DNA from 2 places in the Pseudomonas cannabina genome. Region 2 is predicted to be linked to the other one. Evidence: riboswitches for the same ligand, from Rfam matches in the RefSeq annotation. Region 2 holds a riboswitch; the other holds the start of a gene.

Region 1 (14,725 bases), 800 kb from region 2:
CGGTCATGATCATCTCCTCGGGGGCGAAGCGCTCACTCTACCGGCTTTTGTCCCTCAGGCGATTTCGCTGACGTACTCGCCGACGTTTTTCATGATGATTTGTAACGTTCTGTGAACCTCGGCCAGATCGTCCGCGTCTGTGGTGTGGACAATCTCAAAGTGCGCATGGCCGTTCAGTTGCTTCGCGTCCGCCGGGTCGATCTCTACCAGCAGACGCTGGGCGCTGACGGTCACTTTCAGACGGGACACGGTATGCGAGGTGTCATCGCCGATCGTGATCTCCACCTCGTTTTCATCCGGAAAGCGGGTCAGGGAAAACAGGTCGCCGCCCGCTCCGTGGCAGCAGAGCAGCGCCATGTTGTCGTATTCGTCGTCGCATGCGTTGGCAATGAGTGTGGCGGTCTTGATCTGCATAGGGTTTCCAGTGCTGTGGGGAAGCGTGGAGTGGATTTTGCCAGATTTGTCGTTCGGGGCTGGCAGCCTGGCGCGGATTCTACCGCGAGCTGATGACCGAATATGTCGCAGCCTCGTAAGCAGTGTGCGCTCAGCTCTCGTTAAGCTGCATGAAAGACGAGTGGTGTAGGGTGTATCCCCTGCGTACAGGTTTTTTTACCTGGAATTCAAATGTGACTACCCTGACACAGCAGGCGTTAGTACTTTAGCTTTACACTCGATCAGGTGGTGTCCGCGCAATTGAGTGCGAGGGCAGCCCGGTCACAACACCTTCTTCAAGCCTCCCCAATAAAAGCCAAAGCGGAGTACCACAGATGGCGTTCTTCACCGCAGCCAGCAAGGCCGACTTCCAGCATCAACTGCAAGCGGCACTGGCTCAGCACATCAGCGAACAGGCACTGCCACAAGTGGCGCTGTTCGCCGAGCAATTCTTCGGCATCATTTCTCTGGACGAGCTCACCCAGCGTCGCCTGTCCGATCTGGCAGGCTGCACCTTGTCTGCCTGGCGTCTGCTGGAGCGTTTCGAACACGCTCACCCGCAGGTGCGGGTTTACAACCCCGATTACGAGCGTCACGGATGGCAATCGACTCACACTGCCGTTGAAGTGCTGCATCACGACCTGCCGTTTCTGGTCGACTCCGTCCGTACCGAACTGAACCGCCGCGGCTACAGCATTCACACCCTGCAAACCACCGTGCTCTGCGTGCGCCGTGGCGTAAATGGCGAGCTGCTGGAGCTGCTGCCCAAAGGCACCAGCGGCGAAGACGTGCTGCAAGAGTCGTTGATGTATCTGGAGATCGACCGCTGCGCCAGTGCCAGCGAGTTGAACGTGCTGGCTCGCGAGCTGGAGCAGGTACTCGGTGAAGTACGCGTTGCGGTCGAAGATTTCGCGCCGATGAAAGCGCGTCTGCATGATCTGCTGGCGAGCATCGATGCCAACGAATCCAATACCGATGCGGAAGAGAAGGCCGAGATCAAGGTCTTCCTGCAATGGCTGGTGGACAATCACTTTACCTTCCTCGGTTACGAAGAATTCGAAGTGCGCACGGACGCCAATGGCGGTCAGCTGGTGTACGACGAATCGTCGTTCCTGGGCCTGACCCGATTGCTGCGTCCCGGCCTCACCCACGAAGACCTGCACATCGAAGACTACGCAGTGAAATACCTGCAGGAGCCGGTGCTGCTGTCGTTCGCCAAAGCTGCGCACCCAAGCCGCGTGCACCGTCCGGCGTACCCGGATTACGTGTCGATCCGGCAGATAGATGCGTCCGGCAAAGTCATCAAGGAATGCCGTTTCATGGGCCTCTACACCTCGTCGGTGTATGGCGAGAGCGTGCGGCAGATTCCGTACATTCGCCGCAAGGTCGCGGAGGTCGAGCGCCGTTCCGGCTTCGATGCCAAGGCGCACCTGGGCAAGGAGCTGGCGCAGGTGGTCGAAGTGCTGCCCCGCGACGACTTGTTCCAGACGCCGGTGGACGAGTTGTTCACCACCGTCATGTCCATCGTGCAGATTCAGGAGCGCAACAAGATCCGTGTGTTCCTGCGCAAAGACCCGTACGGCCGCTTCTGCTATTGCCTGGCCTATGTGCCGCGTGATGTCTATTCCACCGAAGTGCGGCAGAAGATCCAGCAGGTGCTGATGGATCGCCTGAAGGCCAGCGACTGCGAATTCTGGACCTTCTTCTCCGAGTCGGTACTGGCGCGGGTGCAGCTGATTCTACGGGTCGACCCGAAGATCAATCTGGACATCGACGTGGTCCAGCTGGAAAACGAAGTCATTCAGGCCTGCCGTTCGTGGAAAGACGATTACGCCAGCCTGGTGGTGGAAAGCTTCGGCGAAGCGCAAGGCACCAACGTGCTGGCCGACTTCCCGAAAGGCTTCCCGGCCGGTTATCGCGAGCGTTTCGCGGCGCATTCGGCCGTGGTCGACATGCAGCACGTGCTGAGCCTGAGCGAAAGCAATCCGCTGGTGATGAGCTTTTACCAACCACTGTCCGGCGGCCGCCAGCAATTGCATTGCAAGCTGTATCACGCCGACACGCCACTGGCGCTGTCCGACGTGTTGCCGATTCTGGAAAACCTCGGCCTGCGCGTGCTGGGTGAGTTCCCTTATCGCCTGCACCATGCCAATGGCCGCGAGTTCTGGATTCACGACTTCGCCTTTACCTACGGCGAAGGGCTGAATCTCGACATTCAGCAGCTCAACGACACCTTGCAGGACGCCTTCGTGCACATCGTGCGCGGCGATGCCGAAAACGATGCTTTCAACCGTCTGGTGCTGACGGCTGGCCTGCCTTGGCGCGATGTCGCGCTGCTGCGAGCCTATGCGCGTTACCTGAAGCAGATTCGTCTGGGCTTCGATCTGGGTTACATCGCGACCACGCTGAACAACCACACGGACATCGCCCGCGAGCTGACGCGTCTGTTCAAGACCCGTTTCTATCTGGCCCGCAAGCTGGGTTCCGACGATCTGGACGACAAGCAACTGCGTCTGGAACAGGCGATTCTGACCGCGCTGGACGACGTTCAGGTACTCAACGAAGACCGCATCCTGCGTCGTTATCTGGACCTGATCAAAGCCACGCTGCGCACCAACTTCTATCAGGCCGACGCCAATGGCCAGAGCAAGAGCTACTTCAGCTTCAAGTTCAACCCGCGCCTGATTCCCGAACTGCCCAAGCCGGTGCCGAAGTTCGAGATCTTCGTCTACTCGCCGCGCGTTGAAGGCGTGCATCTGCGCTTCGGCAACGTAGCGCGTGGCGGCCTGCGCTGGTCGGACCGCGAGGAAGACTTCCGTACCGAAGTGCTCGGCCTGGTCAAAGCTCAACAGGTGAAAAACTCTGTCATCGTGCCGGTCGGTGCCAAAGGCGGTTTCGTGCCGCGTCGCCTGCCGACCAACGGCAATCGTGATGAAATACAGGCTGAGGCCATCGCCTGCTACCGGATCTTCATCTCGGGCCTGTTGGACATCACCGACAACCTCAAGGAAGGCGTGCTGGTGCCGCCGGTCAACGTGGTGCGCCACGATGACGACGATCCGTATCTGGTCGTGGCTGCCGACAAAGGCACTGCAACCTTCTCCGATATCGCCAACGGCATTGCCATCGACTACGGCTTCTGGCTGGGAGATGCGTTCGCCTCCGGCGGCTCGGCCGGTTATGACCACAAGAAGATGGGCATTACCGCCAAGGGCGCGTGGGTAGGCGTGCAGCGTCACTTCCGCGAGCGCGACATCAATGTGCAGCAGGACAGCATCAGCGTGATCGGTATCGGCGACATGGCCGGTGACGTATTCGGCAACGGCTTGCTGATGTCTGACAAGCTGCAACTGGTCGCAGCGTTCAACCATCTGCACATTTTCATTGATCCGAACCCGGACCCGGCCACCAGCTTTGCCGAGCGCGAGCGCCTGTTCAATCTGCCGCGTTCGTCGTGGACCGATTACGACACCTGCATCATGTCCGCTGGCGGCGGAATCTTCCCGCGCAGCCTTAAGAGCATCGCCATCACCGAGCAGATGAAGACGCGCTTCGACATCAAGGCTGACAAGCTGACGCCGACCGAACTGCTGCACGCGCTGCTCAAAGCGCCTGTCGATCTGTTGTGGAACGGCGGCATCGGCACGTACGTCAAGTCCAGCGAAGAATCGCATGCCGACGTGGGTGACAAGGCCAACGATGCGCTGCGCGTCGACGGTAACGAGTTGCGCTGCAAGGTGGTGGGCGAGGGCGGCAACCTAGGCATGACCCAGCTGGGCCGTGTCGAGTTCGGCCTCAATGGCGGCGCGACCAACACCGACTTCATCGACAACGCGGGCGGTGTTGATTGCTCCGACCATGAAGTGAACATCAAGATCCTGCTCAACGAAGTGGTGCAGGCCGGTGACATGACCGAAAAGCAGCGCAACCAGCTGCTCGAAAGCATGACCGACGAAGTGGGCCACCTGGTGCTCGGCAACAACTACAAGCAGACCCAGGCGCTGTCACTGGCTGCGCGCCGCGCCTACGAGCGGATTGCCGAATACAAGCGTCTGATGAACGATCTCGAAGCGCGCGGCAAGCTGGATCGCGCCATCGAGTTCCTGCCGGCCGAAGACCAGATTGCCGAGCGGGTTGCGGCCAAACAAGGCTTGAGCCGTGCCGAGCTGTCGGTGCTGATCTCGTACAGCAAGATAGACCTCAAGGAAGCCTTGCTGGAATCCCGCGTGCCGGATGATGATTATCTGGCGCGTGACATGGAAACCGCGTTCCCGCCGTCGCTGGGTGCCAGGTTCTCCACGGCCATGCGCGGTCACCGTCTGAAGCGTGAAATCGTCAGCACCCAGATCGCCAACGATCTGGTCAACCACATGGGCATCACCTTCGTGCAGCGGCTCAAAGAGTCGACCGGCATGAGTGCTGCGGCGGTGGCCGGTGCCTACGTGATCGTGCGCGACATCTTCCACCTGCCGCACTGGTTCCGTCAGATCGAAGCACTGGACTACAAGGTTTCGGCTGAAATCCAGCTGGCATTGATGGATGAACTGATGCGCCTGGGTCGGCGTGCCACACGCTGGTTCCTGCGCAGCCGTCGCAACGAGCTGGATGCCGGTCGTGACGTGGCGCACTTCGGTCCGCACCTCGCTGCGCTGGGTCTCAAGCTCGACGAGTTGCTGGAAGGCCCGACCCGCGAGGTCTGGCAGACGCGCTATCAGGCCTACGTCGAAGCCGGTGTACCGGAATTGCTGGCGCGCATGGTCGCCGGAACGACGCACCTGTATACGCTGCTGCCGATCATCGAAGCCTCCGACGTCACCGGGCAAAATGCTGCCGATGTGGCCAAGGCGTACTTCGCGGTAGGCAGCGCGCTGGACATCACCTGGTACTTGCAGCAGATCAGCAGCCTGCCGGTGGAGAACAACTGGCAAGCCCTGGCGCGTGAAGCGTTCCGTGACGACGTCGACTGGCAGCAGCGGGCGATCACTGTTTCGGTTCTGCAAATGGCTGATGGCCCGTCGGATATCGAAGCGCGTTTGGCCCTGTGGCTGGAGCAACATTCGCTGATGGTCGAGCGCTGGCGTGCCATGCTGGTCGATATCCGTGCAGCGAGCGGTACCGACTACGCGATGTACGCAGTCGCCAACCGCGAGTTGCTGGACCTGGCCATGAGCGGGCAGGGCATTACGGTCTGATCCGCTTGTAACCGGTAGACCCCTTAAAAAACCGCATCGAGAGATGCGGTTTTTTTGTGCGCGTTTACAGGTCGCAGGCCGTTGATCAGGCCGCCGCAGACAAGTGCTCGTAAAGAATCGTTGCGCCGACCACGATCAGCACGATGCCGCCAACGATTTCAGCACGCTTGCCGACCATCGTGCCGAGTACCCGGCCCAGCATCACACCGATAGTAACCATAACGGTCGTGGCCAGGCCGATAGCCAGCGCAGCGACCATGATATTGACGTCGACAAACGCCAGGCCCACGCCAACCGCCAGTGCATCGATACTGGTGGCGAAGGCGGTCACGGCAAGAATCCAGAAGGAGTGTGAGCCGGGTTTTTCCTGCTCCTCAGCGTCGTCATGCTTGAGGCCGTTGTAGATCATGTGCAGGCCGAGCACCAGCAACAGCGTGAAGGCTATCCAGTGGTCCCAGCTCTCGGCGAAGCGCGCAGCCACCTGGCCGATGCCCCAGCCGATGACCGGTGTGATGGTTTCGATGGCACCGAATATCAGGCCGGTACGTAACGCTTCGATAAAGCGCGGTTTGTGCAGGCTTGCTCCTTTACCAAGGGCCGCAGCAAAAGCGTCCGTGGACATGGCAAGCGCAAGAAAGAGGAGGGAAATCGGGTTCACGGTTATATCCAGTCGGGCTATGAGTCAACGACGCAACCACACGCCCGACTTTAGGCATGGATGCATCGTTGGTCTCGCCAACCAGAAGGTGTTCGTACCACGGCATGCTGCCGAGAATGTTGATACGAACGCTCTGTGACCGGAGTCACGAGCAGGCTACTCCCCAACAAGGGCGGCTACTATAGCCATTTGAGTGTAAAAAATACATGCAGTGGTGCTTTGAGATCAAAAAAAACCCCATCACGAAGATGGGGGTCTTTTAACGCGTTGCGCTGTGATTACACTTGCAGCGCCGGGATGTTGGCGTTTGCAGCGGCTTCACGGAACTCGGCGATCTGATCGAAGCTCAGGTAGCGGTACACGTCCGCTGCCATGGTGTCGATCTGGTTGGCGTAGCCCATGTACTCTTCGACGGTCGGCAGGCGACCCAGAATCGACGCAACGGACGCCAGTTCGGCCGAGGCCAGGTAGACGTTCGCGCCGTCACCCAGACGGTTCGGGAAGTTACGGGTCGAGGTCGACACAACGGTCGAGTTCGGTTCTACACGTGCCTGGTTACCCATACACAGCGAGCAGCCCGGCATTTCCATACGTGCGCCAGCCTTGCCGTAGATGCCGTAGTAGCCTTCTTCGGTCAACTGGTGCGCGTCCATCTTGGTCGGCGGCGACAGCCACAGACGTGTCGGCAACTGGCCCTTGACCTGTTCCAGCAACTTGCCCGCAGCGCGGAAGTGGCCGATGTTGGTCATGCACGAACCGATGAACACTTCGTCGATTTTCTCGCCCTGTACCGACGACAGCAGGCGCGCATCGTCCGGGTCGTTCGGCGCGCAGAGCACAGGCTCTTTGACGTCGGCCAGATCGATTTCGATGATTTCAGCGTACTCGGCGTCTGCGTCGGCTTCCAGCAGCTCCGGATTGGCGATCCAGGCTTCCATCGCCTGAGCACGGCGCTCCAGCGTGCGCGGATCGCCGTAACCCTGTTCGATCATCCAGCGGAGCAGGGTGATGTTCGAGTTCAGGTATTCGATGATCGGCTCTTTGGCCAGCTTGATGGTGCAACCGGCAGCCGAACGTTCGGCCGATGCGTCGGACAGCTCGAAAGCCTGCTCGATGCTCAGGTTATCAAGGCCTTCGATCTCCAGAATGCGGCCGGAGAAGGCGTTCTTCTTGCCTTTCTTCTCTACGGTCAGCAGGCCGGCCTGAATCGCGTAGTAAGGAATGGCGTGAACCAGGTCGCGCAGGGTAATGCCGGGTTGCAGCTTGCCCTTGAAGCGGACCAGGATCGACTCTGGCATGTCCAGCGGCATGACGCCGGTGGCCGCGGCGAACGCGACCAGACCGGAACCGGCAGGGAACGAGATGCCGATCGGGAAGCGGGTGTGCGAGTCGCCACCGGTGCCGACGGTGTCCGGCAGCAGCATGCGGTTCAGCCAGCTGTGGATGATGCCGTCGCCCGGACGCAGCGATACGCCGCCACGGGTCATGATGAAGTCAGGCAGCGTGTGATGCGTCTTGACGTCGATCGGCTTCGGATAGGCTGCGGTGTGGCAGAACGACTGCATGACCAGATCGGTCGAGAAACCCAGGCAGGCCAGGTCTTTCAGCTCGTCGCGGGTCATCGGGCCAGTGGTGTCCTGGGAACCGACGGTGGTCATTTTCGGTTCGCAATAGGTGCCCGGACGGATACCTGCGACGCCGCACGCCTTGCCGACCATCTTCTGCGCCAGGGTGAAACCCTTGGTGCTTTCGGCTGGCTGGTCAGGGGTTTTGAACAGGTCGAATGCTGGCAGGCCCAGTTCGGCGCGCGCCTTGCTGGTCAGGCCGCGGCCAATGATCAACGGAATACGGCCGCCAGCGCGGACTTCGTCGAGCAGCACCGGGGTCTTCATTTCGAAGGTGGTGATGATTTCGTCGCTGTCGTGCTTGCAGACTTTGCCCGCATACGGGTAAACGTCGATCACGTCGCCCATGTTGATGTTCGAGACATCGAATTCGATGGGCAGAGCGCCCGCATCTTCCATGGTGTTGTAGAAGATCGGCGCGATCTTGCTGCCGAAGCAGAAGCCACCGGCACGCTTGTTCGGCACGTAAGGAATGTCGTCGCCGAAGAACCACAGCACCGAGTTGGTTGCCGATTTACGCGACGAACCGGTACCGACCACGTCACCGACGTAGGCGATAGGGAAGCCCTGGCCGCGCATTTCTTCGATCTGCTTCATGGGGCCGATGGAGCCCTGCACGTCAGGAACGATGCCGTCGCGGGCCATTTTCAGCATGGCGAGGGCGTGCAGCGGGATGTCCGGACGCGACCAGGCATCGGGTGCCGGGGACAGGTCGTCGGTGTTGGTTTCGCCAGTGACTTTAAAGACGCGCAGGCTGATTTTCTCGGCCAGGGTCGGGCGCTTCTTGAACCACTCGCCGTCAGCCCAGGATTGCAACACGGCTTTGGCGTGAGCGTTGCCGGTTTTGGCTTTTTCGGCCACGTCGTGGAATGCGTCGAACATCAGCAGGGTGTGCTTGAGCTGTTCGGCAGCAACGGGCGCCAGGGTGGCATCGTCGAGCAGTTCAACCAGCGTGACGATGTTGTAGCCGCCCTGCATGGTACCCAGCAGTTCGGTTGCACGTTTTTTGTCGATCAGGGGAGAAGTGGCTTCGCCCTTGGCCAGGGCAGACAGAAAACCGGCCTTGACGTAGGCAGCTTCGTCAACGCCTGGTGGAATGCGGTTGGTGATCAGGTCGACAAGGAAAGCTTCTTCGCCAGCCGGGGGATTTTTCAGCAGCTCGACCAGGCCTGCGGTTTGCTCGGCGTTAAGCGGCTGGGGCACGATGCCCTGGGCGGCACGCTCTTCGATGTGTTTACGGTAGGCTTCAAGCACAGTATTAACCCTCATCAGTGGTCCCAAATGGGTGTCCGGGACGCTCATCCAGAAATCGTCCGCGCCCACGCAAGGCTTATTGAACCTTGTTGGCAGGGTGTCGGCGATTCCTAACAGAAGCTGTTTTCAAAGTTTTACGCCTGCAGAACGGAGGGAGGGACGGTCGACACGGCCATTCGTGATGAGGGAATGGCCTGTCGACGCCGCAATGCGGGGTTAACCTGACTGTGCTCGTGACGCTTTGAAAACAGCTTCCAACGGACATTGGCGCCTTAAAAGGCTCGCTCATTCTACGCCAAAACTTCGCTAAAGGTAAGTTAGCCCCTACATCTTCGGGGGTGAACTTGCTTAGACAAAGGGCTAACATAAGCGCCTGTTTCGCCTTCCCCAGTCCTGCCTGACATGCCCGATTACATCATCAAGACACCTTGCGTCGGCCTTTGCTCCACTGTTTACGGGGATCTGGTCTGCCGTGGCTGCAAGCGATTCCACCACGAGGTCATCCACTGGAACGGCTACAACGAAGACGAAAAAAGAGCCGTCTGGCTGCGTCTGGAGCAATTGCTGGTCCAGGTGATGACCGCCAAGCTCGAAATCTTCGATGCCGACAAGCTGCGCATGCAGCTCACCCAGCGCAAGATCCGCTTCGTGCCGCATCAGTCCGAGTATTGCTGGGCTTATCAATTGATTGCACGCGGCGCGCGGGTCATCAGCCAGGTCGAGGCCTACGGTTTCGTGCTGTTGCCGGAGTTTCGTGACTGGACATTGCCGGAGCTGCGCGATGAAATCGATCGTGAGTTCTTCCTGCTGTCCGAGGCCCACTACCAGCGCTACATCGCACCAGGCTTTCTGAAAGATGCATTCGGCGCCTGACCCGGTTTGCTCCGCAGGCGGATGCATTTGTGTCGCGAGTCCCCGGTGCTGCTCGTATAATGCCGGGCCTTGTCTCTCCGTCATTCTGTGAGCTTATGTACCCGATCCCCGAAATCGAAGCCTTTCTGCTCTGCCGCACGCCCGACAGTTGGGTTCAGGCTGCACTGCGCAACCTGGACGTTCTGCTGATCGACCATGCGAACAACGAGAAGAAGGCTGCCGGGGCGGCATTTCAGTTCATGTTCCAGTACAATGATAAATTCGACCTGCTGAGCAAGATGTCGCGCCTGGCCCGCGAAGAGTTGCGCCATTTCGAGCAGGTGATCAGCATCATCCGCAAGCGCCAGATTCCGATGGTCAATATCAGCTCGTCGCGCTATGCCGGGGCGCTGCGCAAGCGGGTGCGCAACCATAATCCGTATCGGCTGACTGACGCGCTGATCGTCGGCGCGATTGTCGAGGCGCGTTCCTGCGAGCGTTTTGCTGCGTTGGTGCCGCATCTGGATGAGGAACTGGCCAAGTTTTATGGCGGTCTGCTCAAATCCGAGGCGCGGCATTTTCAGGATTACCTGAAGCTCGCTTACAGCTACGGCGACAAGGCTGATGTGGATGCCAAGATCGAAGAAATCCGCCTGGCCGAGCGCGAGCTGATCGAAAGCCCGGACGAAGAATTCCGTTTTCACAGTGGCGTGCCTGCTGACGTACCTGCCGCCGCCTGACGCTCGTCACGCTTAAAAAAAAACGACCGCCTCACCAGCGGTCGTTTTTTTATGGGCTTTTAGTAAGCAAGCTAATAAATGTTTTGACAATGGCTGTCTAGGCAGTAATATTTTGCAATCACTGCCTAAGCAGCTATCCGGGTGACCTCTTGAAACATTTCAGCCCCGAAAATTTCGACTCCACGCTGATCGGGTTGCTGGTCGGCCGTACCAATGCGCTCAAAGACCGTACGCTGGACAAGTACCTGTTGCCCTATGACGTGACGTTCGCGCAGTTCAAGGTGCTGATCATCATTGCCCAGTTCGCCACCGATACGCCGGTCGAACTGTGTCGGCACCTGTCTCTGGACAGCGGTTCGATGACTCGCATGCTGGATCGTCTGGAGCAAAAAGAGCTGATCGTGCGTGCGCGCTCGGCGACGGATCGTCGTCAGGTGCGCCTCGCGCTGACCGAGCAGGGGCAGAAACTTTCCGATCTGTTGCCGCAGATCGGGGCCGATGCCATGAACGAGATCTTTGCTCCGCTGAATGCGGAGGAGGTTGCGAGCCTGCAACGGATTCTTACCAAAGTGCTGGTGGCCGCTGATGACCACATCACGCTCACTCGCCTGAGCTTCAACCCCAAAGCCAAAGGCTGAACGGCTCGACAGGCGAGCGGGCGCCAGCCTGCTCGCCGGCCACTGCCCTGAACGGGCGTTGGCAACTGTCCGCCGTCGCTGACTAGAAGGTAATTGTCATGGCCACTGCCGCCACTGAAAACACAGCGCAACTGTCGCAACAGAAAGACGCCAACCCCGGCAAGCGCAAGTTTCTGCTGATCGGACTTGCGATCATCGTCGTGCTGTGCGGCCTGGGTATCTGGGCCTGGTACGAGATTTACGGGCAATGGAGCGAAGAGACTGACGACGCGTATGTGAACGGCAATGTGGTCGAAATCACGCCGTTGGTTACCGGGACTGTGATCAGTATTGGTGCCGATGATGGCGATCTGGTCCAGGAAGGGCAGGTGCTGCTCAAGTTCGATCCGAGTGACGCCGAGGTTTCGCTGCAAAGCGCCGAGGCTGGCCAAGGTCGTGCGTCAGGTGCGTGGCCTTTACAGCAATGTCGATGGCATGAAAGCGCAACTGGCCGCACAGCGAACTGCGGTGCAGACCGCCCAGGACAACTACAACCGACGCCGCAGCCTGGCTGCGGGCGGGGCGATTTCTCAGGAAGAGCTGTCTCATGCCCGTGACAGCCTGACCAGTGCGCAAAGTGCCTTGAACAGCCTTCAACAGCAGTTGAGCACCAGTGTCGCACTGGTCGACGACACCGTTGTTTCTTCGCATCCCGACGTCAAGGCCGCCGCCGCTCAACTGCGTCAGGCTTACCTGGCTAATGCCCGCTCCACACTGGTAGCGCCGGTTACCGGTTATGTGGCCAAACGCACCGTGCAACTGGGGCAGCGGATTCAGCCAGGCACTGCGACGATGGCGGTCATTCCACTGGATCAGCTGTGGATCGACGCCAACTTCAAGGAAACCCAGCTGGGCAAGATGCGCATCGGTCAGCCGGTGGAAATCAGCTCCGACCTGTATGGCAGCGACGTGAAATTCAGCGGCACCATCGACAGCCTGGGTGCCGGCACCGGCAGTGCCTTCGCGCTGTTGCCGGCACAGAATGCGACCGGCAACTGGATCATGATCGTCCAGCGTGTGCCGGTCCGCGTGCACATCAACCCTGAAGAGCTGGCGCAGCACCCTTTGCGTATCGGTCTGTCGACCACCGTCGAGGTCAATCTGCATGACCAGAGTGGCCCGGTACTGGCGCAGCAGCCGCGCAAACAGGCGGCGTTGAGTACTCGGGTTTATGCCGAGCAACTGGCCGACGCCGATGCGCTGATCAACCAACTGATTCACCAGAACAGTGCTTCCGGCGGCAAGACGTCCGCGCAGCGCTGAACCGCCAATCCGTGAGCCTTGGCCAAGCGGCCGGGGTGCCGCACTCGTTTTCAGGGATTTGCGATGAGTAACAACGCCCCCGCTTCCTTTACGCCGCCGAGCCTGCTGTTGTGCACCATCGGCCTGTCGCTGGCGACCTTCATGCAGGTGCTCGACACCACCATCGCCAACGTGGCGCTGCCGACCATCGCCGGTAACCTGGGGGTCAGTTCCGAGCAGAGTACCTGGGTGATCACCTCCTTCGCGGTCAGCAACGCGATTGCCTTGCCGCTGACCGGCTGGCTCAGCCGGCGCTTTGGTGAGGTCAAACTGTTCCTGTGGGCGACCATCCTGTTCGTGATAGCTTCGTTTTTGTGCGGTATTTCTCAATCGATGCCTGAACTGGTGGGCTTTCGAGCACTGCAGGGAATGGTGGCCGGGCCTCTGTACCCAATGAGCCAGACACTGCTGATTGCGGTTTATCCACCTGCAAAACGGGGTATGGCGCTGGCGTTGCTGGCGATGGTCACAGTGGTTGCGCCTATTGCCGGGCCGATCCTCGGCGGCTGGATCACTGACAGCTACAGTTGGCCGTGGATCTTCTTCATCAATATTCCCATCGGTCTGTTTGCCGTGCTGGTGGTGCGCTCGCAAATGGCCAAAAGGCCGGTCAGTACTGCTCGCCAACCGCTGGACTACATCGGCTTGCTGGCGTTGATCGTCGGTGTCGGGTCGCTGCAAGTGGTGCTCGACAAAGGTAATGATCTGGACTGGTTCGAATCGAACTTCATCCTGGGTGGCTCGATGATTTCCCTGGTTTCGCTGACGTTCTTCGTCATCTGGGAAATGACCGACAAGCACCCGATCGTCAACCTGAGGCTGTTTGCTTACCGCAACTTCCGGATCGGTACGCTGGTCATGATCGGTGGCTATTCCGGTTTCTTCGGCATCAACCTGATTTTGCCACAGTGGTTGCAGACCCAGATGGGTTACACCGCTACCTGGGCCGGTCTGGCGGTTGCGCCGATCGGCATCCTGCCCGTGCTGATGTCGCCATTTGTCGGCAAGTACGCGCACAAGTTCGACCTGCGCCTGCTGGCGGGGCTGGCTTTTCTGGCGATGGGGCTGAGTTGCTTCATGCGTGCTGGCTTCAACACCGACGTGGATTTCGAGCATGTGGCGATGGTGCAACTGTTCATGGGGATTGGTGTGGCGCTGTTCTTCATGCCGACCTTGAGCATTCTGCTCTCCGACCTGCCGCCGGAGCAGATCGCCGATGGTTCGGGTCTGGCAACCTTTCTGCGCACCTTGGGCGGCAGCTTCGCGGCGTCGCTGACCACCTGGATCTGGATCCGCCGCGCCAACCAGCATCATGCCTACCTGAGCGAAAACATAAGCACCTTCGACCCGACAACCCGCCACGCCCTCGACAGCCTGGGCGGCGCCAGCCCACAGGCCTACGCCCAACTGGAACGCACCCTCAACGCCCAGGCCTACATGATGTCCACGGTGGACTACTTCTACCTGCTGGGCTGGATATTCGTAGGATTGATACTAGTGGTCTGGCTGGCCAAACCCCCGTTCGCCGCCAAGGCCGGGCCGGCGGCGGGGGGAGGGCATTGATAAGGGATTTCTCCCTTGGCAACGAGGTGGCATGCGGTTCATGACGCTCGGGGCCACAAATCTTCCATGCGACGCGACGTTGTGTCTTGCCCATTGCTTGCGACGCAGTGCTTTAGATGTGCTTCTCGATCGCGATGGCACTGATGACGCCAATTGCGACGTAAGTGACGGCTGAGCCCTGACACTGAGCCGGTGGATGCGAGGCAGGACGCCGAGCAAGCTGCACCGGGCCATGGATGGCCCGGTGCGGCGGCCCCCGGATCAGTGTCAGGGCGAAGGAACCCGACGAAGTCGGGCCGGAAACGGAGCCAGGGGGTTTGCCTACTTTGGCCCCATCAAAGTAGGTCGCCGAGGGGCGAAAAGGTGCCCTGAGTCGTAAACAAACAGCGCTGACATCGCAGAACCGCTGTGCGACGCAGAGCGTGGGAAC
Region 2 (14,725 bases):
GAAAAAGCCGACCTACGACGAGGCATCACGCACCCTGACGCTTTATTACCCGCTGTCCCAGTATCGGGTGCTGGTCGACCTGTTGCGCAATGAGAGGGTGTATTGCCAGTACCTGAGCTACGCCAACGGTCACATCTGGGCCGATCTGCATGCCACCTCTGCACATGCGCGTTGAGCCCTGCGCTCGCTGAGGGTTAAACTGCCCGCCCGTGAAAGTGTCTGCGACAAGCTGGAGCCTGTAATGCGTAAAGACAAGAAGCAGTTGATTGGGGATGAGATCGGCGACGAGCAGATCAAGTTGTTCCTCAACTTCGAGCCGTATGATGCTACCTCGCCGTCGCTACACAAACTGATCAAGGCCTACCGTGGCCTGCGCATCAACGATTTCGAGCGCTTTCTGGTGTTCTTCAAGGAAGCCGGCCACGACTTCGATGGCAAAGACGAGCACGGCAACGACTTCATCGCCCTGATCAAGGATCAGCGCAACGCCGATGAATACATCGAACTGATTGAAAAAGCCCGTACGTAATTATCGTGTCAATGCATCGCATTGCCAGAGCTGGACGCAGAGCGTCCGGAACTGCATTCCCACGCGAGCGTGAGGAACGAACGATAGGCGCACCAGAGAACATCTATCGTGCCAATGCTCCGCGTTGGCATGCATTTCGTGACGCTCTGCGTCACACATCTACGCTGCACCGCATGTCCGGGGTTGGACGCAGAGCGTGAGGACGAAAGCTGCAGTCATTTCCGCGCCTGATACGCCTTGCCGTAGTGTTTTTCCAGCCTGGACTGCAACAGCTCCAGCCCGATCGACATGATCCAGTACAGCACTGCCGCAGTGGTCAGCATTTCGATGTAGCGATAGCTGGACCGGCCATACGACTGCGCCAGAAACATCACTTCCCAGACGCCCATCACCGAAATCAGTGACGAGTCCTTGAGCATGGAGATGAACTGGTTGGTGGTCGGCGGAATGATGGTGCGCATGGCTTGGGGCAGGGTGACACGCCAGAAAATCTGCGCCGGGCGCAGCGCCAGGGCCAGCGCGGCTTCCCGTTGGCCGGCCGCAACACCGATGATCCCGGCACGGAAGATCTCGCTCAGGTAAGCCCCGTAGTTGAGCGACAAAGCAATGACTCCTGCCATGATCGCGCCCGGCACGATTCCCACCTGCGGCAAGCCCAGATAGATCAGCAGAATCTGGATCAGCAACGGCGTACCGCGAAAGAACGACGCATAGAAGCTGGCAATGCCAAACGCCACGGCGCTACTGGACAGCCTCGCCAGCGCAGTGACAAAGCCCAGCACCACCGAGACCACAATTGAGCACACCGACACGAACAGCGTCAGTGCCGCGCCTTGCAGGAAACCGTTGGGTGCCAGGTGCAGGCCGATCAGATTGGGCAGTTTGTCGAGAATGATCGACAGCTTCAGGTCGAAACTCAGGAAGAACCCGGCGAACAGCGCAAACATTACCAGCCAGGTCAGGTAAAGCCGCGTGCGGAAGCCGAAGACTCGCTTGAGCAGGCCTTGATTGGCCTGCTGGGGTGGGCTTTGGGGCTCGAAAGAAGTCATTTGCTGATGTCGGCACCGATCCACTTTTCAGACAACTTGCTCAAGGTGCCGTCTTTCTTCAGTTCAGCGAATACTTCACGCACCTTGGCGTCCCATTCCGGATCGTCTTTTTCGATGGCAACGGAGTTGGGTTCTTCATACAGCGTCTCGCCCGCCAGCTTGAAGCGCTTGTCCTGATCCAGACGCGGTTTTGCGGTCACCAGATTGGTGAGGATCGCGTCCAGCCGTTTGCCAGCGCCAAGCCCGAGGTCCTGAAAGGCCACGTTATCGTTATCATAGGGCGCGATCTGCACGTCTTCGAACGGGTACTGCAACGGCTTGTCTTCCGCGCCGTCAATGACCAGGTTCTTGTTCAGGTAACTTTCGTAACTGGAGGCGCTGGTCAGGCCGACTTTCTTGCCGCTCAGGTCCTTGGCCGAATGGATACGGTCGTCCGCTGCGTTGACCACAATCACCGCAGGCGACGCGTAATACTCGACCGGGAAGTTGAAGACTTCGGCGCGGGCTTTGCTCGGGGTCATCGAGCAGACGCAGATGTCGTAACGGCCACTCCAGTGGCCTGCGGCGATCACGTCCCAGGAAGGCGTTTCGAGGCGCAACTTGACCCCGAGCTTCTGCGCCACGACCTTGGCCACGTCCACATCGAAGCCGTCCAGTTCGTTCTTGTCGTTCAGGAAAGAGAAGGGCGGGTAACTTTCCATCAGGACGTTGACCAACTCTTTGTTTTTCTGCACGCGATCCAGCGTGGCGCCGGCCAGAGCTTGAGTGGAGGCAGCCAGAGTGACCAGGCCAATGCCCAGCAGAGCGCGATAATTCACAGATATCCCCTGAAAAAGTGTTTGTAGTTTGATTAAAGGGACGTATTAAATACGTTATACAAGACTGACTCATAATGAGTTTTTTTCATATACATATAAGCAGATCACATATGACCCAAGGCACAACTGTAATTCTCGATGGCGGCATGGGCCGCGAACTACAGCGTCGCGGCGCACCGTTTCGTCAGCCGGAATGGTCGGCGCTGGCGTTGAGTGAAGCGCCCGAGGCGGTCAGTGCGGTACATGCCGCTTACATCGAAAGTGGCGCTCAGGTCATTACCAGCAACAGTTATGCGGTTGTCCCTTTTCATATCGGCGAAGAGCGATTTGCCCGCGAAGGCCAGGCGCTTGCGGCGCTGGCCGGGCGGCTGGCGCGCGAGTCGGCCGATGCGTCGGGCGGTCGCGCGCGCGTAGCCGGTTCAATCCCGCCGCTGTTCGGCTCCTACCGTCCGGACCTGTACAAGCCGGAGCTGGCCGCCAACGTGCTGAAGCCGCTGGTTGCCGGTCTGGCGCCTTATGTCGACCTGTGGCTGGCCGAGACGCAGAGCTGCATCCTCGAAGCACAGACCATCCGCGCCGGTCTGCCTGCTGACGGCAAGCCGTTCTGGCTGTCGTTCACCTTGCAGGACGAAGACACTGACGAGGTTCCGCGCCTGCGTTCCGGCGAACCGGTGGCTGACGCGGCGAAGGCTGCAGCTGCCATGGGCGTTGCGACCCTGCTGTTCAATTGCAGCCAGCCGGAAGTGATCGGCGGTGCGATCGATGCGGCGCGTGATGTGTTCGAATCGTTGGGCGTCGCTATCGCCATCGGTGCCTACGCCAACGCCTTCCCGCCGCAGCCCAAGGATGCCAAGGCCAACGACGGTCTGGACGAATTGCGCGAAGATCTCGACCCGCAGGGTTACCAGCAGTGGGCGGCGGACTGGGTCAAGCGCGGCGCCACGCACATTGGCGGTTGCTGCGGGATTGGCCCGGAACATATCGCAGTGCTGTCCAGAAGTCTCTGACTGACGCGGGCAACAAACGCAGGCAACAAAAAGCCCCGTGACTCAAAAGAGTTCACGGGGCTTTTCAGGAGCAGCGTGTCAGTGGTGCAGCGTTTTCATGCAGCAGGTGTCAGGTCAGGCGAAGGTCTGTTCCTGATTGCTTTTTTCGATCAGTTCCAAAGCCTCGTCGTTCTGGGCGCTGATGCGTTGGTACAGCTGCGCATCGGTCTCCAGAATCTTTTCGCGAGCAGGGAAAATCTCGTTGAGTTTGCCCGCCCATTCAGTGCGGGTTTTTTCCGGGAAACAGCGCTCGAGCAATTCCAGCATGATCGACACCGTCACTGAAGCACCGGGCGAAGCACCCAGCAGCGCGGCCAGCGAGCCATCCTGTGCCGAAACCAACTCGGTGCCGAATTGCAGAACGCCGCCTTTTTTCGCGTCTTTCTTGATGATCTGTACCCGCTGACCGGCAATTTCCAGACGCCAGTCTTCGGCCTTGGCCTGCGGATAGAAGCGACGCAGCGATTCCAGACGTTGCTCCATCGACTGCATTACTTCGCTGACCAGGTACTTGGTCAGGTCCATATTGTCGCGGGCCACGGCGAGCATTGGCTTGATGTTGGCCAGACGCACCGAGAGCGGCAGGTCGAGAAACGAGCCGTGCTTGAGGAACTTGGTGGTGAAACCGGCATAAGGCCCGAACAGCAGGGATTTCTTGCCGTCGACCACGCGCGTGTCGAGGTGCGGCACCGACATCGGCGGCGAACCCACCGCTGCCTGGCTGTAGACCTTGGCCTGGTGGTGCTTGACCACGTCGGGATTGTCGCAACGCAGCCACTGACCACTGACCGGGAAGCCGCCAAAGCCTTTGCTTTCTTCGATGCCCGACATCTGCAGCAGCGGCAATGCCGCGCCACCTGCGCCGAGGAACACGAATTTTGCGTCGATCTCACGCGTGCCGCCGCCGTTCACGTCCTTGACCGCCACGGTCCAGCCAGCACCGTTGCGGGTCAGGCCGGTCACGCGGCTGCGGTACTTGATCTGTGCGTCCGGAGAGCTGGAGAGGTGATTGAGCAATTGATTGGTAAGCGCGCCGAAGTTGACGTCCGTACCGTTCAGCATGCGCGTAGCCGCGATTTTTTCGTCGGCCGGGCGGCCGGGCATCATCAGTGGCATCCACTCAGCCAGCCTAGCCTTGTCTTCGGTGTATTCCATCGAAGAAAACGCGTGATGCTTGCTCATCGCCTCGAAACGGGTCTTCAGGAACGCAATGCCGTTTTCGCCCTGCACGAAGCTCAGGTGCGGGACCGGATTGATGAACGACTTTGCCGAGCCGAACGTGCCCTTGCGCGCCAGATGAGCCCAGAATTGCTTCGAGACTTCGAACTGGGTGTTGATGTGCACGGCTTTCTTGATATCGATGGAGCCATCGGCGGCGGGCGGTGTGTAGTTCAGCTCGCACAGACCGGCGTGACCGGTGCCGGCGTTGTTCCACGGGTTGGAACTCTCCGCAGCGCCGGAATCCATCAGCTCAACGACTTCCAGCTTGAGGCCTGGGTCGAGCTCTTTGAGCAGTACGGCCAGCGTGGCACTCATGATGCCCGCTCCGACCAGTACTACGTCGACTGCTTCGTTATGCGCCATTAACGCGTCTCCAAAATCTGCAGCACCCAATTGACGGCATACGATCCTGAGGCTGATTGCCGGGGGAGCGGGGCGTGGATCAAGGTTGTGCCCTCATTTCCCGGCCAGGATCGCCTGTCCGATTCTTCGCAATTCTTCGCTTCCAACGCGCAGGTCCCGGTCAGGCTCATTCATGGTTCATCAGGCCAGCATAAACGCATTTTCAAGCCCGCACGGCCATTCGACCATCGTCAGGGAGCCCTGTGAGTCACAGGCTCCTGTCGACGGTGTCAGGCTCCGGTGCTGGAGGCGCAGTTGCGATCAGTCCTGTGCAAAAGGGCCGGTTCAGACGCTGATGGTGCATTTACAAACGCGTACCTATTCATTTGCTCGCCACACTCTTGTGAAGTAGTGAAACCCGTTTTTCACGTCCTTTTGGGAACGTGAACTAAACCTCAAAATGGCTGCGATGACAGCGCTGGCAGGTCAGGTGCATAAAGAGTGAGGCGCTGTCAGGCGAGAAAGGTTCGATACGATTCGAGCATTCTGCACCGTTCATCGAGCACACCCGTGCGCAAATGACCTGTGTGGGCGGCTCTCTGTGGGCAGTACGGAGGAGCTAATCCGGGGATTAGCGATGCTGCGAGGCCCGATCAGGAGACGTCCTTATAATCGGGGGAAGATTATAGCGATGAAATGACAGGAATTGATCGGTTTAAATGACTTTTATTCGCCATCGGGTCAGGCGGTGAGCAACGGGCCGCGAGTTGAACGCACGCTATGTTGCGTAACCCGTGCGCTGAAGGGCAGAGGCTGGTTCAGCCAGGTCAGACGTTGCTCGCTCACTTCAACCCACTCGGCGCCGTCCGGACGTTGCGCGCAATGCTTGAACGCACGGCAGATGCCTGCCTGATCAACACGCGCGTAATGGCGAAATTGGCGGCGAGCAGAGAACAAGGACCGGAACAGATTCATGGCGCAGCTCCTGTGACGTGGAAGGCGTCTGGGCAATGTGGGCAAGTCTGCCGCGCCGATGTTACGTCCTGATTACATGGCACTGCTCGAACTACAGGCGGCTTTCGGCAATCCCGCGCTTACCGGTCAGCGGCTACTGGTGGGCGGGTAACGCGCGCCGCTATACTGCTGCACATTCAGTGTCTGGCCCATGGAGAAATGAGCATGCTGCGTCGCATTTTGTTCGGTTTGCTTGCTGTAAGCAGTTTGACGTTGGTGGGCTGCGCCCACAGCCCGCAACAATTGAGCCCCACCCCGAAAATCAATGCTCAGCTCGCGCCGATAGGTCGTGGGCAGCCGGTCGTCGTGCGCGTAGTTGACGGCCGACCAGGCCCAACGCTGGGCACCCGCGGCGGTATGTACCCGGAAACCAGCGCCATCAGCGTCAACGGTGCTGACATCGTTCCGAAATTGCAGGCTCAGGCCGAAGCGGCAGTGCGTCTGCTGGGCTTCACGCCGACCCAGGGCGGCAATGCCCCGCAGTTGACGGTGACTCTTGCGGACTTGAAGTATCAGTCGCCAAAAGAAGGCCTGTACGTGACCGAAGCGACCATCAGCTCGACATTCCGCGCTGATGTGCGCAATAACGGTCGCACCTACAGCGGTCGTTACGCAGCCTCGCTGGACCAGCGTTTCGGCATGGCTCCGAACCAGGAAACCAACACCAAGCTGGTGAGTGACGTGTTGAGCGACGCACTGACTCGCGTCTTCCAGGATGCGACCATCGGTTCGACCCTGTCGCAGTAAGCTTCATCGCCAAATAAAAAAGCCCGGCCCTTGTTGAAGGGGCTGGGCTTTTTGCTTTCTGATGGCCGGCTGGTTGACGGCCGCAGCGGACTCAGGCCGCCTGCTGGTAGAAGTCCAGAAAGCTGAAGCCGGTGTCCTGATCCAGATCCGGCAGATCATGGTGAACATGCCCGCCCAGTGCGCAATAGACCAGCCAGTGGCGGTCCTGAACGTTAAAGGCCAGGCCATCGATCAACTCCTGCTGCTCATCGCTCTGGGCCATGAGATAGAGGCGATCCTGATTTTTTGCATGCAGCATGACAAGCTCCAAAAAGAGTGAAGTCCGTTTTCTTGAGAAGCCACACAATGCAGGCGCTGCGTTACGCTTAGGTGACAGCGGCAGGGTATTTTTTGTGCAGGATGTTTCCGGAAGCATGCATCTTGCGCATCTTGTGGCAGCGAGCCGGGCGACGCTTCGCTTGCTTGCGAAGGCGGTGTTTCAGTCAATGCATTTTGGATGAAGCTCTGCGTCACCGCGCGTTGAGGCGCTCAAGACCGGACGCAGAGCGTCCAGAACGGCGTACCCATGCGGAGCATGGGTACGATAGACATTCTGGCGCAGTTCTTAAAGCGCCAACCCCGCCTTGACGCGGTACTGGTTGCGAACCGGCGTTGCGTATTGCTGGATCAGGAACGGGCGATGCTCGACCGGGACGCCTGCCAAGCGGCTTTCCCATTCGTCTTTAGCGCGCTCCAGTTCGTCGGCCGGGAACAGCGCCTCGGCCTTTGGCACCTCTATCTCAGGATCGGCATCGCTCCATTGCGCGTAAGCCAGGTAATGCACCGGAAACAGGCGATAGCCACCGAGAATCTGCCGGTCCATTTCGATTGCCAGTTGCTTGGTGTCTTCGAAATATTCGGTAATCGGCGGCGCGAAGTTCACGTGTACGCGGCCTTTGTAGCCGGTGATGCCCAGCGCAATGCTGACGTCATCTTCGCCCGGCGTCTTGGCGTAAGAACCTGTGGTGGCGCGGATATACAGCTCACGGGCCTTGGCGCTGTCGCACGGGTCGTATTCATAACTGATCGACACCGGAATCAGGTTCAGCGAGCGAATAACGTCACCAAACGGTTCGTCCTTGCGGCTCATGTGGAACATCTTGAGGATCGCCGACTCGGTACGGTCATCGCCGTCTTTGGCGCGACCCTCGGCCTGGGCGATCCAGATCGACTGGCAGTCTTTGGTGATCGAGTGATTGATGTACGCCGACAGCAGCTGATAAGCCGCCATCTTCTCGCGCCGCCCGGTGATCGAGCGGTGCACGATGAAGCTCTTGTTCAGGCGCATCAGGTCGCTGACAAACGGCTTTTGCAGCAGGTTGTCGCCAATCGCGATGCGCGGTGTAGGCAGGCCGGCGTGGTACACGGCATAGTTGACGAACGCCGGGTCCATCACGATATCGCGATGGTTGGCCAGGAACAGGTAGGCGCAACCGGACTTCAACTGTTCGACGCCGGTGTAGGTCACCCCGTCCGTGGCGCGCTCGATGGTGTGGTCGACGTAATATTCGACCTTGTCCTGCAGGCTCGCGACCGAGTCGATACCGGCGAACTCGCGGCGCAGCTTGCGCGCCAGGGTAGGCTGTAAAACCCAGCCGAAGGCGCTCGCCAGGCGCGGAAAGCGGAATTTGGTCAGAATGGCGAGAAAGGCTTTGTCGCTCAGCAGACGTGCCAGAACGGCCTGGACTTCTGCGTCGTTGTAAGGTCGGATGGCATCGAATTCGCCCATCATGCTCTCTTGTCGGAAACGGATAGGGTAAAAAGAAGACGGATTTGTTAAAACAGCCTTCTGAAGAATGCGGCAATTATACGCATAACTGATCCCGGAGACCGTGATGCAGGAATTAGAGAGTTACGACTGCCCTTATTGCGGCGAACCCGTCGAAGCGGTACTGGACCTTTCCGGAGGCGATCAACAGTACATTGAAGACTGTCCGGTCTGCTGTCGCCCGATTGTTTTCGAGCTGCAGACCGACGGCGACGAGTGGCACCTGGACGTGCGCAGCGAGAACGAGTGATGCAGAAAGTCTACGAGCCGGAAAACCTGCTGGAGGCCGAGCTGCTGCAAGCGATGCTCGCCAGTGAAGGCATCGAGGCGCATCTGGCCGGTCGTGACCTGCTCGGGGCCATGGGCGAGCTGCCGGGGCTGGGGTTGCTGGCGCTCAAGGTAAACGATGCGCAGGTGGTGCGGGCGCGAGAACTGATCACTGCGTACAATAGCGCCTCGCCCGTGTCCGGCGATGAGCCGGATGATTTTCCCGATGTACTTGTGTGCTGAATCAGCACCTTTCGAAAGAGTCTGATCAACCCCCATGTGTGGACGCTACGCCCTGTTTCGCTGGACCCCTGCCTTTGCAGCCTTGCCCGGTTTTCCGGCTGATCAACAGGCGCAATGGAACATCTCGCCAGCCGACTGGGTGTTGATCATGCGCGCCGCTGAAAACGATCAAGGTATCGAGCTGGTGCGCGCCCGCTGGGGGTTGACGCCCGCCTGGCTCACCGACCTGTCGAAAACCCCCGCTCATGCGCGTGCCGAGACCGTGGTCGAACAGCCGATGTTCCGCGATGCGTTCGCCCATCGGCGCTGCCTGCTGCCCGCCAATGGCTTTTATGAGTGGCGCGGCACGGTGCGCAAACGCCCGTTCTGGCTGACGCCGGGCGAGGGCGCGGCACTGTTTTTTGCCGCCATCTGGGAAGCTTACCCGGTGCAGGGGCACACTTACCTGAGCGTGGCCGTTGTCACCCAGGCCGCTGCGACCCAGCGTCGACCGTTGATTCTGGACGCCCAGGGCCAGAAAGACTGGCTGGCTGCCGACACGCCGCTGTCCACGCTGCAGGCCTTGCTCGCCGCCCCGCAAACCACCTTGAGAGAGCGCCCGCTGGCCAATCTGGTCAACGACCCGAAACTTAATGCGCCGGAGTGCCTGACGCCATTGAGTTAAGCGGGCAGACCGGATAAAAATGCCGCCCTGAGCAAATCCGATATCCGGTCTGAAGTACTTCTGATACAAACTGGACATACCTTTGGCAGCCCGTTGCCTCTTGCCCGCCCGCGATAATGATCGGCGGGAGGGCTGGCACAGAAGTCCGCCCCGACAAAGACCGTCTTTATCCACAAGGAGATCCACCATGCGTCAGTCATTTGCCCTCTGTGCCTTGAGCGCTGCATTACTGCTCGGCGGGTGTCAGGCCGTCAACACCACGAGCGGTGATTCAGTGGGCGTTGAGCGCAAGCAGTACATGTTCAGCATGCTCTCTACGGATGAAGTCAACAAAATGTACGCCCAGTCCTATCAGCAGACGGTAGGAGAAGCGACCAGCAAAGGTATGCTCGACACCACCAGTGCAAACGCCAAACGTGTCCACGCAATCGCCGACCGACTGATTGCCCAGGCACCGAAACTGCGGCCTGACTCGGCTCAATGGCAGTGGGAAGTCAATCTGATCAAGAGCGATGAACTGAACGCCAACTGTGGTCCCGGTGGCAAGATCTTCGTGTTTTCCGGTTTGATCGACACCCTCAAACTGACCGACGATGAACTCGCTGCGGTCATGGGCCATGAAATCGCCCATGCCCTGCGCGAGCATGGCCGTGAAGCGATGTCCAAGGCTTATGGCGTCGCGATGGCCAAGCAGGGGGCTGGCGCCTTGTTGGGCTTAGGGCAGGACAGTCTGGCGCTGGCCGATACCGTGGTGAACTACAGCCTGACGCTGCCCATCAGCCGCAGCAACGAAAATGAAGCGGACCTGTTAGGTCTGGAACTTGCTGCACGCGCCGGATACAACCCTAACGCAGCGATCAGCCTGTGGCAGAAAATGAGCCAGAACGCCGGTGGTTCGCAGCCCGAATTCATGAGCACTCACCCCGCTTCGGAAAGTCGCATCTCCTCGTTGCAGGCTGCGATTCCCAAAGTCATGCCGCTGTACCAGAAAGCCGCCAAATCCTGATTGGCTGAAAAGTCCCTGTAGCGCCGCGGCATTGACCGCATCGCTACAGGGCATCATCACACCCAGCCGCTGACCTGCATTGCCTTGTAAACTGCCACCAGCGCCAGCACGAAAAACGCGCAGGCCGCCAGGCGACGGATCAGCGTCAGCGGCAACTTGTCCGCCGCGAAATTACCCGCCAGCACCACTGGCACATTGGCCAGCAACATGCCCAGTGTGGTGCCGATAATGACCAGCCACAGATGAGAATACTGCGCTGCCAGCATCACCGTGGCGATCTGCGTCTTGTCGCCGATCTCAGCAATGAAAAACGTGATCAGAGTGGTCATGAACGGGCCGAACTTACGCGTGGTGCTGGCTTCGTCGTCGTCCATCTTGTCAGGCACCAGCGTCCACAGCGCCGTGGCCGTGAAGCTGGCGGCGAGAATCCAGTGCAGAACGGCATCGGACAGGAAGGTGCTGAACCACGCACCAACCGCGCCGGCCGCCGCATGGTTGGCCAGGGTTGCGGCGACAATGCCGGCGATGATCGGCCAGGGCTTGCGAAAACGGGCGGCGAGAATGAGCGCGAGCAACTGCGTCTTGTCACCGATTTCGGCGAGCGCAACGACAGCGGTAGGGACGAGGAATGATTCCAGCATCAGGGTTCCTGAGGGGCGGGTCGACACGGCTATGACACGTACAGCCTTCCCGCCCCGGGTAAGGTGTTCGTGTCATAGGTCTTGTCAAACCACTGATCCGTCTGAGCGGATTCCGGGTCGCACGTACCATGGTCTGAGGACCAAGTATGTTGATACGTGCCGGACGAGCATGGCGCTCGTGGGAGACTACTCCCCTAGGACGGAGCGGATTCTGCCTCCGCAAAAACGTTTCGGCAAGCGCTTATTTTCAAGAGCGTTTGGCACTGTAAATCTTGAAACCGTTGCCCTGAGCTTTGACGTGGCAGTAGCCCACATGCTCTTCGATGAGTGGCTGATAACGCAGAAAATTGTTCGCCACAAGGCGCAGTTCGCCGCCTGATTTCAGATGTTGGCGGGCTTTTTTCAGCAGGTTTTCTGTTGCCATGTAGTCGGTGTGCACCCCGACATGGAAGGGTGGATTACTCAGAATCGTGTTCAGCCCCATGGGCGCAGCGTCGATGCCGTCGCCGGTCATGACCTGAGCGTCTAGGCCATTGGCTGCCAGCGTCAGGCGTGAGCTGGCGGTGGCGAAAGCATCCACGTCCAGCAGGATGACCTCGTTGTGCGGGTAGCGACGTTTGACCGCCGCGCCGAGCACACCGGCACCGCAACCGAAGTCGAGCAGATTGCCGCTTGGCAGCTTGTCGAGGTTTTCCAGCAGCAGCGCCGAACCGCGATCAAGACGTCCGTGGCTGAATACCCCCGGCAAGCTGACCACCGTGAGCGGGCCGTCCTGCAATTCGATCTGGTACGGTTTGGCGAGGCTTTCCAGTGTGACGGCCTGCGGGGCGTTTTCGACGGTGACCTGCCATAACTGGCAATGCCGAGCGCTGTCGAGTTTGCGTGCGCGGCCAAACGGGCTCAGCTGTTTGGCTGCGGCTTCAACGCCGCCGCGTTTTTCGCCGACCAGAAACAACTCGCGCCCGGCGAGTCGAGAGGCCAGCGCATTGAGCAGGTAATCGGTCAGGTCACGGGCCTTGGGCAGGAACAGCACGGCCGCATCGAAGGCAGTCTGTGGCGCCTCGACGCCGAAATCCACGCGCCCTTCAAAGCGCGCATCCAGCGCCGCCTGATCGCCCGCATGCCAGCACCAGCCGCGCGCATTCGGCAGTTTTCCGAGCAGGTCATCGGCGGGCAGCCCGACCAACAACAGCGAGCCTTGAAACAACTCAGGCTGACGGAGTAACACTTCACTGCGCGGGTCCATGGATGGGCTCCTGAAAAAGCGCGGAGTCTAACATGGCCTCCTTGGGAGCGAGCTTGCTCGCGAAGGAGTCAGTACAGCTCTGGAAAAAGGAGCGTCTGGACCAACGTCTTCGTGAGCAAGCTCACTCCCACAGTGATCTTTATGCACGCCGTGACTGCGGTTTAAGCCCCTTGGAACGTAGGTATGACGCTGTACGCTCCAGCGTCGGAATGCCGGCATCTGTTACGAAGGCATCAGACAGCGTAATCTGCCAGGTCCGTCATCACCCGTTCAGGAGGCCCCACATGTACTGGGCAGAATTTCTTACCGTTGCACTGATCCACCTGCTGGCCGTTGCCAGTCCCGGGCCGGACTTTGCGGTGGTGGTGCGCGAAAGCGTCACCCACGGGCGCAAGGCAGGTACCTGGGCGGCGCTAGGCGTTGGCTCTGCCATTTTCCTGCATGTGGGCTATTCGCTGCTGGGGATCGGGATCATCGTTTCCCAGTCGATCGTGCTGTTCAACGCATTGAAATGGGCGGCGGCCGCGTACTTGCTGTACATCGGCATCAAGGCCTTGCTCGCCAGACCGGCTGCGGCGAGCGACGAAGCGGCGACCACGAAGTTGGTTGGTGAGCACACCGCAAAGGGCGCTTACATCAGTGGCTTCGTCACCAACGGCCTGAACCCCAAAGCGACGCTGTTTTTCCTCTCGCTGTTCACCGTGGTGATCAACCCGCATACGCCATTGCTGGTGCAGGCCGGTTATGGCGTGTATCTGGCGTTGGCCACGGCGGCATGGTTTTGTCTGGTGGCGCGCTTGTTCAGCCAGGCACGGGTTCGTGCCGGTTTTGCGCGCATGGGCCATTGGTTCGATCGAGCCATGGGCGGCGTGTTGGTCGCATTAGGTATCAAACTCGCATTGACCGAAGTTCGCTGAAATTAGTGGGTAGAACGAGGGTTTTACCCACCTGTTTGTCCGCCGACCGTGTCGCGAGGCGCCATTTCTAACGCCGATTTCACGGTATTTGACTGGCAGAGCAGGGCTCTAGCGTCCATATTTCCAGCCTCGCCTGTGGACTTTGAAAAGGGACCCCTATGTTACAGACTCGTGTTCTGCCGCCTGCCGAGGGCGCTCACCGGTACCCTCTGCTGATCAAAAGCCTGCTGTTATCCGGCCGTCGTTATGAAAGGACGCGCGAAATCGTCTACCGGGATGCTGTCCGTTTCACCTACGCGACGCTCAACGAACGCATCTGTCGCTTGGCCAATGCACTGACGGCCGCCGGCGTGAAAGCCGGGGATACCGTGGCGGTGATGGACTGGGACAGCCACCGCTACCTGGAATGCATGTTTGCGATTCCGATGATTGGTGCGGTGATCCATACCGTCAACGTCCGGCTGTCTCCGGAGCAGATCGCCTTCACCATCAATCATGCGGATGACCGCCTGGTGTTGGTGAACAGCGAGTTCGTCGGCTTGTATCAGGCCATGTCCGGACACCTGACCACGGTCGAAAAGACTCTTTTGCTGACCGATCAGCCAGAAAAGACCGCGGAGTTGCCCAATCTGATCGGCGAATACGAAGAATTGCTGGCGGCTGCCAGCCCCGATTACACGTTCGAGGACTTCGACGAAAATTCGGTCGCGACCACTTTTTACACCACGGGCACCACCGGTAACCCCAAGGGTGTCTATTTCACCCATCGGCAACTGGTTCTGCACACCCTGGGCCTGGCGACCATCATAGGTTCCATCGACAGCACCCGGCTGCTGGGCACCGAAGACGTCTACATGCCCATCACGCCGATGTTCCACGTGCATGCCTGGGGCATTCCGTATGCTGCGACCATGCTCGGGCTCAAACAGGTCTATCCCGGCCGCTACGAACCCGAATTGCTGGTCGAATTGTGGCGCAGAGAAAAAGTGACCTTCTCGCATTGCGTGCCGACCATTCTACAAATGCTGCTCAACGCCAAAGGCGCGCAGGGTACCGATTTCGGCGGCTGGAAGATCATCATCGGTGGCAGCGCCCTGACCCGCAGCCTCTATCAGGCGGCCAAGGCCAGGGGCATCCAGCTCACCGCCGCCTACGGCATGTCGGAAAC

Evidence for each region. A riboswitch is a leader RNA that binds a small molecule or an ion and turns the genes downstream of it on or off. The one in region 2 is predicted to bind manganese.
Region 1: it holds a riboswitch for manganese, as region 2 does, so the genes downstream of both, mntP (manganese efflux pump MntP) here and BLT55_RS00510 (TMEM165/GDT1 family protein) in region 2, are expected to answer to the same signal.

The regions. Positions count from the first base shown of each region.
Region 1 is NZ_FNKU01000001.1:896,382-911,106, forward strand. Features, by position in the region: gene BLT55_RS04330 (amidohydrolase family protein) at 1-7, opposite strand, end outside; gene BLT55_RS04335 (hypothetical protein) at 55-414, opposite strand; gene BLT55_RS04340 (NAD-glutamate dehydrogenase) at 768-5,624, shown strand; gene mntP (manganese efflux pump MntP) at 5,710-6,282, opposite strand; yybP-ykoY riboswitch at 6,289-6,454, opposite strand; gene acnB (bifunctional aconitate hydratase 2/2-methylisocitrate dehydratase) at 6,561-9,161, opposite strand; gene BLT55_RS04355 (DUF1289 domain-containing protein) at 9,564-10,034, shown strand; gene BLT55_RS04360 (MiaE family protein) at 10,130-10,753, shown strand; gene BLT55_RS04365 (MarR family winged helix-turn-helix transcriptional regulator) at 10,903-11,391, shown strand; partial or broken gene BLT55_RS04370 (EmrA/EmrK family multidrug efflux transporter periplasmic adaptor subunit) at 11,490-12,693, shown strand; gene BLT55_RS04375 (DHA2 family efflux MFS transporter permease subunit) at 12,712-14,295, shown strand.
Region 2 is NZ_FNKU01000001.1:91,899-106,623, forward strand. Features, by position in the region: gene BLT55_RS00430 (hypothetical protein) at 1-175, shown strand, start outside; gene BLT55_RS00435 (PA4642 family protein) at 242-529, shown strand; gene BLT55_RS00445 (amino acid ABC transporter permease) at 745-1,578, opposite strand; gene BLT55_RS00450 (ABC transporter substrate-binding protein) at 1,575-2,396, opposite strand; gene BLT55_RS00455 (homocysteine S-methyltransferase family protein) at 2,507-3,403, shown strand; gene mqo (malate dehydrogenase (quinone)) at 3,518-5,026, opposite strand; gene BLT55_RS00465 (hypothetical protein) at 5,747-5,980, opposite strand; gene BLT55_RS00470 (YajG family lipoprotein) at 6,185-6,766, shown strand; gene BLT55_RS00475 (hypothetical protein) at 6,858-7,064, opposite strand; gene BLT55_RS00485 (1-acyl-sn-glycerol-3-phosphate acyltransferase) at 7,371-8,537, opposite strand; gene BLT55_RS00490 (CPXCG motif-containing cysteine-rich protein) at 8,641-8,823, shown strand; gene BLT55_RS00495 (putative signal transducing protein) at 8,823-9,083, shown strand; gene BLT55_RS00500 (SOS response-associated peptidase) at 9,118-9,747, shown strand; gene BLT55_RS00505 (M48 family metallopeptidase) at 9,935-10,753, shown strand; gene BLT55_RS00510 (TMEM165/GDT1 family protein) at 10,810-11,394, opposite strand; yybP-ykoY riboswitch at 11,464-11,602, opposite strand; gene BLT55_RS00515 (class I SAM-dependent methyltransferase) at 11,642-12,640, opposite strand; gene BLT55_RS00520 (LysE family translocator) at 12,925-13,557, shown strand; gene BLT55_RS00525 (fatty acid--CoA ligase) at 13,716-14,725, shown strand, end outside.